DNA from 3 places in the Arthrobacter sp. 05T444 genome. Region 1 is predicted to be linked to each of the others. Evidence: riboswitches for the same ligand, from Rfam matches in the RefSeq annotation. Region 1 holds a riboswitch; each other region holds the start of a gene.

Region 1 (3,824 bases):
CAAATTGATTGTAATGCGGTTAAAAGAACAGTGGAGCGGGCCATCATGGCCCGCTCCACCGGTTCAGATCCTGTTGTTACTCTGCAGCTGCAGCAGCAACGATGTTCACGACTCGACGGCCGCGGCGGGTGCCGAATTCGACAGCGCCGGCCTGCAGTGCGAACAGGGTGTCGTCGCCGCCACGGCCAACGCCTGCGCCGGGGTGGAAGTGGGTTCCACGCTGGCGGACGATGATCTCGCCAGCGGAAACTACCTGGCCGCCGAAGCGCTTGACGCCGAGGTACTGGGCGTTGGAGTCACGACCGTTGCGAGTGGAGCTCGCGCCTTTTTTATGTGCCATTTGGAATGCCTGCCTTTAAATTCTGGGGAATCTGCTGAAAACCTGAACAGTAACCAGTGGTTACTTGATACCGGTGATCTTGACCTTGGTCAGTTCCTGACGGTGACCCTGGCGCTTCTTGTAACCGGTCTTGTTCTTGAACTTCTGGATGACGATCTTCGGACCACGAAGGTCCTCAAGGATCTCAGCCGTAACAGTTACCTTGGCCAGGTCCGCAGCTGCGGAGGTGACCTTGTCACCGTCTACCAGGAGCAGTGCGGGCAGCTCAATGGTGCTGCCAGCTCCACCGGCGACGCGGTTCAGGGTAACGAAGTCTCCAACGGAAACCTTCTCTTGGCGGCCGCCTGCGCGGACAATCGCGTACACCACTTGGGAACTCACTTCTCTCGACGTTTATTACTAAATTTGCGTGCGGAACCTGGGTCCAATTGTTTGGCCTGGCTCTCGCTGTGCCTCAACGCCGTGGATTCCCCGGGGGAACCCGTGAGCTATCCCAAGAACAATTCCGATTGGATCGTTCCGGGGTCATAACCCAAGTGTTGGCGTAAGCACCGAAGATCTAGACTACGCTAATTTCGCCTTCGGCCGCAAATGAGGCTGGTTTCGGCGGGCTGTCCGTGATAGGCGCCACAAGGGCTGCCGCACCGCCTGCCGTAACCGTGCGCATCTATCGTACCGGCTGCCGCGCCCGCCGCCGCTCAGCCGAGGCGGCGTGGCGCGTCGAAGAAATCCACTTCGTAGCGGCAGGACTGCCGGAAGGCCGTGAGCATCTGGGTGCGTTCCCAGTCAGACGCCGCGCGCCCGGCGGCATCGGTGATCCCGATGGCCTGCCGGGTGGCCGCGGCGAAGTCCTCGTCGGCGTAGGTGCGCAGCCACTCCGCGTACGGATGCTCTTCCGGGGCGCCCGCCGCCGCAAATTCGGCGTGGAGGCTCGCCCCGACGTCGGCATAGAGCCAGAAGCACGGAAGCACCGCCGCCACCAGCACGGCATAGCTTCCGGATGCAGAAGCAGCCAGCAGGTGGTCCACATATGCCTTGGTGACCGGCCCCAGCTCCGCCCGCACCGTCCGGGTGCTGAGCCAGCTGCGGTGCAGCTCCGACTCGACTTCGAGGCACTGCTGCGCGGAACGCGCCCAAAAGAGCTGCTCGGCCTCGGTGGGGGCAAGGGCGCTGGCCCGCGCCAGGACGCGTGAATACCCGTTGAGGTAGATGGCATCCTGGGCAAGGTAGTACGCAAACTCGTTTTCCGGCAGGGTGCCTTCCACCAGGCCGCGGATGAAGCCCAGGCCGTAGATCGATTCCAGGTCGGGTGCGGCTTCGGCGTGGAGCATCCCGGCATAGCTGCCTTCGCCCGCCACCGTCAGGTGGTGGAAGTGGTGGACAGGTCCGTTGCCGTGCCCCACGTCGAGCCTCCCGGACGTGCGGAGGGCCCCTTCCAGCCACGGCTTGACGGTACGCAGGGACAGCTCCCAGTCCCCTAAGCGCGCCTGCACCGTAGCCATGGCTGAGGACAGCGAGCACCCTGTGCCGTGGCTGTTGCGCGTCGGAACCCGCTCGCCGTCCACCACCACGACGTCAGCCGACAACACACCACCGGTATTCACGAGGGCGTCCGGGCAATCAGCACCGTCCAAATGCCCTCCCTTGACCAGGACTGTGGCCCCGGTTTCGGCCGACAACCGTTTTCCCTGCTCGAGCGCGTCGGACCAGGTGGCGGCTTCCGGCTCCCCGAGCAGCATGCCCAACTCGGCAAGGTTGGGCGTAATCAGGTCGGCCAGCGGCAGGAGTTCCCGAAGTGCAGACTCCGCGGACTCCTGCAGCAGCCGGTCCCCACTCGTTGCAACCATGACCGGATCAAGAACCACGACGCCGGGACGGACCTTCTCCAGCCAGTTGCGGACCGCGGTGATCACCTTTTCGTCGCCCAGCATGCCGATCTTCACGGCGTCCACAGTGATGTCGTCGCTGACAGCTGACAGCTGCGCGGTCAGGAAATCCGCCGGCGGCACGTGGACGGCACTGACGCCGCGGGTGTTCTGGGCGGTCAGCGCCGTGATGGCGGCCATTCCATAGCCCCCGTTGGCCGCGATGCTCTTCAGGTCCGCCTGGACTCCGGCGCCTCCTGAAGGGTCCGAGCCGGCGATCGCCAAGACCCGGGGAATGTCCCGGCCGGTGCGCGGGGAGAATTTGAAGGCGGCAACGGAGGAATCAACCGCGGGAGGCAGGACAGATGCTGAGGACAAAGGAGACATCCCTTCGCCGGTGCTAACCGGTCAGGTTCAACGGGTTTGGATCTCAGCCGGCACTTTGCTCGGCACCCCGTGTCAGTCCCCCAGCCTAGCGGCTTACTCCCAAAACCCAACGGGCCGGTGCTGCGATTGCAGCACCGGCCCGTTGGAAGGGGTCGACTCAGAGCTCAGACGCGGGTACGCCTACGCCAAGAATGATCGGCTCGCTGGCCGGCTTGGCGGCAGCCACCTTGTCCGCTTCCGGAGCCTTGGCCTCATGCGAGTGTCCGGCCACTGCTGCCGGCGCCGTCTCATGGTGTTCCACGGACGTCTCGTTGGCTGCGCCCTGCGCACGGCTTGCGCTGCGGTTCCGGCGCGGACGTCGGGCCCGGGTCTGCACGGCCGAGTGATCCGCGAACCGGTCGGCGTCGTTCTCCGCAACCGCCGGAGCGGGACTCGCCCCGGTTCGCGCCGGGGCAGCTACCGCAGTGGCAGGGCCGGCTGCAGCCGGATCAATAACAGCAGGTACCGGGGCCGCCGTCGGCTCCTCCGCAGCGGGAGCAGCAGGCTCGCCAAGGTGCGCGAAGGCTTCCTCAAGCCGGTCCAGGGTCAGGGCAGGCGTTTCGGATGCCGGCTCGTCGGCGTGCTCGACGAAGGGAAGCACCACCTTCTCGCCTCCGAACGTCAGCACGGCGCCGGGACGGCCGGAAATGCTTTCCGTCTCCGGGCTGCGGTGCACTGCCGGGCTCTCCGGAGCGGAGGCCGCCGGCACCGGAGCAGGCCGCGCCGCATCGCCGGAGACACCGTGGTGGGCGGCATCCTCGTGCAGGTGGGCTGCGTGTGCCGCTGCCGCTATGTTGGCGAGGGCCGCCCGGGTGGCTTCGGCCTTGGCATGGCGCTCGGCCTCGGTTGGCTCGTGATGGACTGCGGCGGGAGCAGTAGGCGCGGACTCGGCCGGAACCTGGCCGCCCTTGCCGCGGCGGCGGCTCTTTCGCTCCGGGCGCACGGCGGGCTGGTGCTCCGCCCGAGGGATGTGGTGCTCGGCGGCAACGACATTGGCCCGGCGGTGCTCGACCGGCTCGTCGTGGGTGACGATGCCGCGGCCGGCGCACGCCTCGCACTGCTCGCCGAAGACTTCCAGCAGCCCGGTGCCCATCCGTTTGCGCGTCATCTGCACGAGTCCCAGCGAGGTCACCTCCGCGACCTGGTGCTTGGTCCGGTCGCGGCCGAGGCACTCAACCATGCGGCGCAGTACG
Region 2 (3,824 bases), on a different contig from region 1:
CATGGCCGCGAGCGTGCCCAGCACGAACCGGTGCGGCAGGCGGCCCTTCTGCGCCAACGAATCGGCGAGGTCGGTGGGGTCCGTGCAGCTCATCAGCAGCACCGCTGGCAAAGCAATCGCGAGGCCGCGGAGCAGGAAACCCAGCCCCAGCTGGAGGGAACCTTCGCTCATGGACCAGATGCCGACGTCGAGCAGTACCTTCCCGCTGTCCGGCGACAGGATGGACGTGCTCCAGCCGCCCACGGCGGCAGCGACAATCAGCGGCCAGCCGCGCTGCCAGAGCAGCGTGAACGTCAGGCCGGCGAGCGGGAAAAGCAGCAGTTCGCAGGCCAGCGCCACGGACGCGGACATCCAGTCGATGGACAGGGCCAGAACAAGGGTGATGAGGAAGACGGCGGCGAATTTGGCCAGCGGGTTGGCCCGGGTCAGCAGCGCCTGGTTTCCGGAAAGGCTCAGCGCGTCCCTCATGTCGGGGCCTGTTCCGGTGCGCCGAGGGCGTGCCCGCCCGTGCCCGGCTGAGCCGTGCCCGGCTGAGCCGTGCCCGGCTGACCCAGTCCCCGGGGGGCGAGCCTGAACTCGGTCCCGCCCAACACATGCGTGAATTCCTGGTCGTGCGTCACGGAAACCACGGCGGTGCCGGCGTCGAGCAGTTCGGACAGGAAGGAGGCGAGCTCGGCCCAGGTGTTTGCATCCTGGCCGAACGTCGGCTCGTCCAGGATCAGGACCTGGGGATGGGCCGCGAGCACCGTGGCCACGGAAAGCCTGCGCTTTTCCCCGCCGGAAAGCGTGTACGGGTTGGCGTCCACGAGACCGGTCAGGCGAAGCCGCTCCAGCAGCTCGTCAACGCGCTCTTCCCCGTGGCCCATGTGCCGCGGGCCGAACTGCAGCTCGTCCAGGACCCTGCCCGTGACGAACTGGTGCTCGGGTTCCTGGAACACGGTGCCGATCCTCGCGATCAGCTGCTCGGCCCGCCACTTGTACGGGTCGATCCCGGCGCCGCGGCTCAGTTCCACGGTGGCGGACACCTTGCCGTCAACGGGCGGGATCAGGCCGGCGAGCGTCAGGGCAAACGTGGATTTCCCGGCGCCGTTGGGCCCGGTAATGGTCAGCGCTTCGCCGGCGCGGACCTGGGCCGTGATGTCCCGCTGGACAGGCACGGGCGGAACGGACCTGAAGCCGCGGCGGCGTGGCCGCTCGCGTGAGACGGCCAGGCCCTCTGCGGCGAGCAGCAGCTGGCCCGTGACTTCAGCCGAGGTTCCGGCAAGAGTCCGCTGCCGCGCGGCCGGGACATATCCGGGAACCCAGACCCCGGCGGCAATGAGCATCTCGCGCGCTTGTTCAAGAACCTGGTCCGGCGTACCGTCGATCAGCACCGCCGGCTGCGTGCCGGATCCAGGCTGCAGCACCACGATCCGGTCTACCAGGTCCTTCCATACGGCTACCCGGTGCTCCACGACCACCAGCGTGGCGCCCGTCTTGTCGAGGCAGCGGCCCACGGCGTCGCGGACTTCCAGCACGCCTGCCGGGTCGAGATTGGCGGTCGGCTCGTCCAGCAGGATGAGCCCCGGCCGCATCGCCAGGATGCCGGCCAGCGCAAGGCGCTGTTTCTGCCCGCCGGACAGGGCCGACGTCGCGTGGTCCAGCGGAAGGTGCGCGAGCCCGACGTCGTCCAGTGCCTCGTGGACGCGGGTCCAGATTTCGTCGCGGGGCACGGAGAGGTTTTCGGCACCGAACGCTACGTCGTCGCCGAGGCGGGAGAGGACCACCTGCGTTTCGGGGTCCTGCTGCATGAGGCCGGCGCGGCCGCGCCGCGCGCGCGGCGGTTCGCCGGCAATCAGCAGGCTGCCGGTCTCGTCCGCGTCGTCGCTGTCGGCAAGGCCGCCGTCGCCGGCTGCGCTGTTTCCCGAGGTGCCGTCACCCAGAACCCCGGCGAGGGCGTGAAGCAGCGTGGACTTGCCGGCGCCGGAAGGTCCCAGCAACAGGACCCGCTCCCCCGGCCGGATGTCCAGGTCCAGCGCGTTGACGGCGGGCCTGGACCGTCCCGCGTGGCGCCAGCCCCAGCCGCGGGCGGTGACCGCGGCTGGGCGGACGCCGCCGTCGTAATGTGCGGGCATCAGGAGAAGACGGGCTCCGTGGCTGCCTTGCGGGACGCGAACGAGCTCAGCACGCCCGTCCTGGCCAGGCCGCGGGTAGCGATCCAGGACAGCACGCCGGCGATGACCGCGCCGGAAATGGCGCAGAACACGATATACGCGAGCTTGTCCCCAGCGGCGTACGCAATGTTCCAGCCCCACGGAGCGAAGGAGTCATTCAGGCCGCAGAACAGGCCCGCACCCGCGCCGGCCAGCAGCGAAGCGGGGAGGTTGAATTTCTTGTACATGAAGGCGGCGAACACGAGCTCCGCACCCAGGCCCTGCAGGATGCCCGAGATCAGCACCGTGGTGCCGTACTGGGAGCCCATGATCAGCTCGCCCGTGGCGGCGACGGCTTCGCAGAACAGTGCCGCACCCGGCTTGCGGACGATGAGCATGCCGAGCACCGCCGGAATCATCCAGCCGCCGGCGTAGAGGCCGGAGAGGGGCGGGTACACGGCGTTGACGGGGGCGGAGATTAGGTTGGCGCCCTGGGACCAGGCCCAGAAGATCACGCCGCCGGCGACCGCGATCAGTGCCGCCACCACGATGTCAGCCACGCGCCAGTTGTAGCCGGTCTTCTTGATTGTTGCAGTTGTCATGATGGTCCTCCTGAGGAACAGGAGGGGAAAGCGCTCCCCGGCTGCTGGCGGTTGGTTTGCCTGCTGCCGGACACTTTGAGAACTCGACTCCCTTGCGCCGGTACTAGCCGGATCAGGTTCGAGGGTCTGCGGCGGTCCGCACTCTCAGCGCCCATCCTCGGTTTCGCTGGCAGTTGCCAGTGATGCCCGACGGCGGCGCTCCCCTGTCGTAATAAATCTGCCCTTGTGGGCTGATCCAGTTTACACCGGGACGGCCGCGGAAGACCGGCGCCGCGGTCACAATCCGGGAGGTATCCGGGAAGTGCGCGGAGGCGCCAGAGGGCGGCGAACAGAGGCTGCCTGGGACGGGGCGGCGCGAGGACAGCGCGGAGTACATTGGGGCCATGACGCAACAGGATCACGGCAGCCAAGCCGCTTTTGACCCCGACTCCGCCGCCGAGCAGCCGGCGGGCGCTCTGGCAGCCCTGATCGCCAGCATCGAAGCGGAAATCACCGAGCTGCAGTTTCCCCGGTTCGGCAGGGACGACGCCCTCAACCTCGGCCTCCTGCTGGTTGAGCTCGGCAAGATCGGCAACCTGCCCATCGCCGTCGACATCACCAAGGGCGAACACGTGCTGTTCCATGTGGCACTGGAGGGTGCCACCCCGGACAACGAGCACTGGGTCAAGGCCAAGCAGCGGACCGCAGCACGCTACGAGGAACCGTCCCTGCTCGTGGGACTGCGCGGCCGACTCGGCGGGGGCCGCATCGAGGACAACGCCTGGTTTGACCAGTCCAGGTATGCCGCCCACGGCGGCTCATTCCCCATTTACGTGGAAGGCGTGGGTGCGGTAGCCACGGTGACGGTCTCAGGGTTGCCGCAGAAGGCCGACCACGATCTGGTGGTGCGGGCACTTCGGGAAATCCATGCGTCCATGCGGCTAGGCTAGGGGCAGTCTGTATTCACGTCGCAAGGAGTTTCGGAATGAGTTTTTTCATCAAGCTGCTTGGCACCGGCATTAGCCTGCTCGCCGGATTCGCCGGCACCAAGGCCGTGGACACCATCTGGGAAAAGACCACCGGCCGCAAGCCGCCCAAGGGCGGGAAGGAC
Region 3 (3,824 bases), on a different contig from region 1:
AGTTCCTCGGCAAATAGGCGCACTGTCATGTCGGCCCGCGCCGATGTCGGGCCTCTGCCATAAGGTTGGGTCATGTTTAAGCAGCGGGTAGTGTTCGTCCACGGGGCCGGGAGCTTCGGCTCCGCCGCCTGGCCGCGCCAGCACGGCATGGCCCTGCAGTATGACGCCCTTTTCCTGCGGCGGCACGGCTTCGACGCCGAAGCGGAACCGCTGGAGACGGACTTCGCCGAGGACGCCCAAATCGTGCTTCGGTCGCTGGCCGATGACGGCCGGGGCGCTGCCGGAGGCCACGTGGTGGCGCACTCCCAAGGGGCCATCGCAGCGATGATGGCCGCCGTCGAACGCCCGGACCTCGTGTTCTCGCTGACGCTCGTGGAGCCCGCCTGCTTGTCGCTGACCGCGGAACTGCCGGCCACGGCGGCCCACCGGGCGTTGATGGAGCCCCTGTTCGAGGTCCGGCACCAGCTCGGCGACGACGACTACGAGCGGGAGTTTGTGCGGCGTGCCTTCGCTGCGGAAGCGCCCGGCCCGAGCACGCCGGAAGCGAGGCGTGCCGCCAGGCGACTGCGGCTGCAGGCACCTCCCTGGCAGGCCCCATTGCAGATCGTTCCGGGCGTCCCTACTCTGGTCCTCACCGGCGGTTGGGAACCCCTCTATGAGGAGATTGCCGGGTACCTCAGGGAGACCGGCGCCCTGCACCGCACTGCCGCGGGCGGGCACCGGCCCCAGGATTCCCCCGAGGGTGACCGTTTTATCCGGTCATTTGTTGCCGAGGTCGGCCGGCGGCGACAGCCCCGGGCGTCCTGATTTAGCGGGTTGTTTCCGGAAGCTTGAGCTCCGGCAGATAGACCTTTCCGCCGGCGGCCAGGAACTCCTGGCTCTTTTCACGCATTCCTTCGGCCATCTCGGCAAGTGCCGCCTGCGCTTCGGCCGAGCCGTACTCGTTCCGGATGTCCTGGCTGATGCGCATGGAGCAGAACTTGGGCCCGCACATGGAGCAGAAGTGTGCGGTCTTGGCAGGCTCGGCCGGCAGCGTCTCGTCGTGGAAGGCCTCTGCCGTTACCGGGTCAAGGGACAGGGCGAACTGGTCCCGCCAGCGGAACTCGAAGCGCGCCTTGGACAGGGCGTCGTCCCTCTCATTGGCGCCGGGGTGGCCCTTGGCGAGGTCTGCGGCGTGGGCGGCGATCTTGTAGGTGATCACGCCGGTCTTCACGTCGTCCTTGTTGGGCAGCCCCAGGTGTTCCTTGGGCGTCACATAGCAGAGCATGGCCGTACCGTAGCGGGCGATCTCCGTGGCACCGATGGCGGAGGTGATGTGGTCGTAGCCGGGCGCCACGTCCGTGACCAGCGGGCCGAGGGTATAGAACGGAGCGCCCTTGCACAGCTCCTGCTGGCGCTCGACGTTCTCGCGCACCAGGTGGAACGGGACGTGGCCTGGGCCTTCAACCATCACCTGGACGTCGTATTCCCAGGCACGCTGGGTCAGCTCCGCCAGGGTGTCCAGTTCGGCGAACTGTGCGGCGTCGTTGGCATCGGCGGTTGCGCCCGGCCGGAGGCCGTCGCCGAGCGAAAAGGAGACGTCGTATTTGGCGAAGATCTCGCACAGCTCGTCAAAGTGCGTGTAAAGGAAGTTCTCCTGGTGGTGTGCGAGGCACCAGCCGGCCATGATGGACCCGCCGCGGGACACGATGCCCGTGACGCGGTTGGCGGTCAGCGGGACGTAGCGCAGCAGCACTCCGGCGTGGATGGTCATGTAGTCCACACCCTGCTCGCACTGCTCAATCACGGTGTCCCGGAAGATCTCCCACGTCAGGGCATTGGCCTCACCGTTGACCTTCTCCAGCGCCTGGTAGATCGGAACGGTGCCGATAGGGACGGGGGAGTTGCGGATCAGCCATTCGCGGGTGGTGTGGATGTCATCGCCGGTGGACAGGTCCATCACGGTATCCGCGCCCCACTGGGTGGCCCACTGCAGCTTGTCCACTTCCTCTGCAATCGAACTGGTTACCGCCGAGTTGCCGATGTTGGCGTTGATCTTTACCAGGAACGCCTTGCCGATGATCATGGGTTCGGACTCGGGGTGGTTTATGTTGTTGGGGATGATGGCACGGCCTGCAGCCACCTCGCTGCGCACCAGTTCAACGTCGCAGTTCTCGCGGAGTGCCACGAAGCGCATTTCCGGGGTGAGGACGCCCTGCCGGGCATAGTGCATCTGGGTCACCGTCTTGCCCCCGACGGCGCGGCGGGGCACCGGCTGCGCTCCCTTCCACTCCGCGGAAGCTGCGCCGCGACGTACAGCCGACCTGCCGTCGTCGAGCAGGTTCCGCTGCCGGCCGCCGTACGGCTCCGTGTCCCCGCGTGCTTCGATCCATTCCGAGCGGAACGGGGCGAGGCCCACTACCGGGTCGCTGCCCGGACCCGCAGTCCGGTAGACCCGCAGCGGCTCGTTCTGCTCCCCGTTGGGAGACGGCTCCAGGGCGATTTCCGTGACCGGGACGCGCAGGCCTTCCCCCTCGATGTAAGCCAGTGAGTGCGACTTCAGCGACTGGGTGGTCTGCTGGCCAGCTTCGTTATGGGCCGCCTCGTTTTGGGCAGGGCTCAGCCGTGTTTTCTGGGTGTTCATTTACTGCTCACTTCCTTCGCCGGCATTACCCGGACAGGTTCAACGGTCGCAGGCTGCGCTAGCCCGATCTCAGCCCCTGCAGGGGCACCCGTGTGGTCGTAGACGAAGCTACCACAGGGCGGCAGGCGGGTGCCGCATCCGTGCCGGGTGTGACACACGCCGGGCCGGGCCGTACGGATTACGCTTGAGCCATGGCGCCCATCATCGAATTCAGCGGGACCGCGCTTACCGGCCCGGACCAGGAGCGGGCAGGCCTTTGGGCCGTGGACGGCCGGCTGACCTTCCGCCGCCCGGCAGTCGTCCCGGACGCAGTACTTGACGGCTGGGTGCTGCCCGGCTTCGTGGATGCCCACTGCCACATCGGGCTGGGGCCCGGAGGCGCCGTGGACGACGACACCGCCTATGCCCAGGCGATGACTGACCGCGACGCCGGCACGCTGCTCGTCCGGGACGCAGGCGCGGCCAGCGATACCCGCTGGCTCCAGCGCAGCCCGGAAGCGCCGAGGATCATCCGGGCCGGGCGGCACATCGCCCGGACAGGCCGCTATCTGAGGAATTTCGCCGTCGAAGTGGAGCCGGAGGGCCTTGTCGAGGCGGTCCGCAAGCAGGCGCGTTCCGGCGATGGCTGGGTCAAGCTGGTGGGGGACTGGATCGACCGCGACGCCGGCGACCTCGCGCCGTCGTTTCCCGCCTCGGCGGTACGGGACGCCGTCAGCGCCGCCCACGATGAGGGCGCCAGGGTCACTGCACACTGCTTCGCCGAAGACACGCTCGACGACGTGCTGGACGCCGGAATCGACTGCATCGAACATGCCACGGGACTTCTGCCGCGGCACATTCCCAGGCTGGTCGAGCAGCACGTGTCGATCGTTCCCACACTGATCAACATCGCGACGTTCCCGGATATCGCTGCCCAGGCCGAACCCAAGTTTCCGCGCTACGCGGCCCACATGCGGGCCCTGTGGGAAGGCCGGAATGAACGGATCTTGGAAGCGCACGAAGCCGGGGTGCAGGTTTTCGCTGGAACGGACGCGGGCAGCGTGATCCGGCACGGCCGGATAGCTGACGAGATCCTGGCCCTCCACGCCGCAGGCCTTCCGGCGGCTGCTGCCCTGGACGCCGCCTGTTGGGGTGCCCGCCGGTGGCTGGGAGCGGAGGGCCTGGCCGAAGGGGCAAGTGCCGACGTGGTGTTGTGCACTGA

The links. Region 1 has a riboswitch for thiamine pyrophosphate ahead of thiD (bifunctional hydroxymethylpyrimidine kinase/phosphomethylpyrimidine kinase). Riboswitches for the same ligand answer to the same signal wherever they lie in the genome.
Region 2: it holds a riboswitch for thiamine pyrophosphate, as region 1 does, so the genes downstream of both, AC1DD3_RS14210 (ECF transporter S component) here and thiD (bifunctional hydroxymethylpyrimidine kinase/phosphomethylpyrimidine kinase) in region 1, are expected to answer to the same signal.
Region 3: it holds a riboswitch for thiamine pyrophosphate, as region 1 does, so the genes downstream of both, thiC (phosphomethylpyrimidine synthase ThiC) here and thiD (bifunctional hydroxymethylpyrimidine kinase/phosphomethylpyrimidine kinase) in region 1, are expected to answer to the same signal.

The regions. Positions count from the first base shown of each region.
Region 1 covers NZ_JBFTKK010000006.1:234,497-238,320, forward strand. Annotated here, with positions in the region: gene rpmA (50S ribosomal protein L27) at 77-340, opposite strand; gene rplU (50S ribosomal protein L21) at 401-709, opposite strand; gene thiD (bifunctional hydroxymethylpyrimidine kinase/phosphomethylpyrimidine kinase) at 1,039-2,592, opposite strand; TPP riboswitch at 2,575-2,672, opposite strand; gene AC1DD3_RS08545 (Rne/Rng family ribonuclease) at 2,750-3,824, opposite strand, start outside.
Region 2 covers NZ_JBFTKK010000014.1:52,821-56,644, reverse strand. Annotated here, with positions in the region: gene AC1DD3_RS14220 (energy-coupling factor transporter transmembrane component T family protein) at 1-468, opposite strand, end outside; gene AC1DD3_RS14215 (ABC transporter ATP-binding protein) at 465-2,114, opposite strand; gene AC1DD3_RS14210 (ECF transporter S component) at 2,114-2,734, opposite strand; TPP riboswitch at 2,806-2,949, opposite strand; gene AC1DD3_RS14205 (heme-degrading domain-containing protein) at 3,118-3,663, shown strand; gene AC1DD3_RS14200 (DUF4235 domain-containing protein) at 3,699-3,824, shown strand, end outside.
Region 3 covers NZ_JBFTKK010000001.1:458,651-462,474, forward strand. Annotated here, with positions in the region: gene ffh (signal recognition particle protein) at 1-17, shown strand, start outside; gene AC1DD3_RS02075 (alpha/beta hydrolase) at 73-807, shown strand; gene thiC (phosphomethylpyrimidine synthase ThiC) at 809-2,623, opposite strand; TPP riboswitch at 2,618-2,725, opposite strand; gene AC1DD3_RS02085 (amidohydrolase family protein) at 2,815-3,824, shown strand, end outside.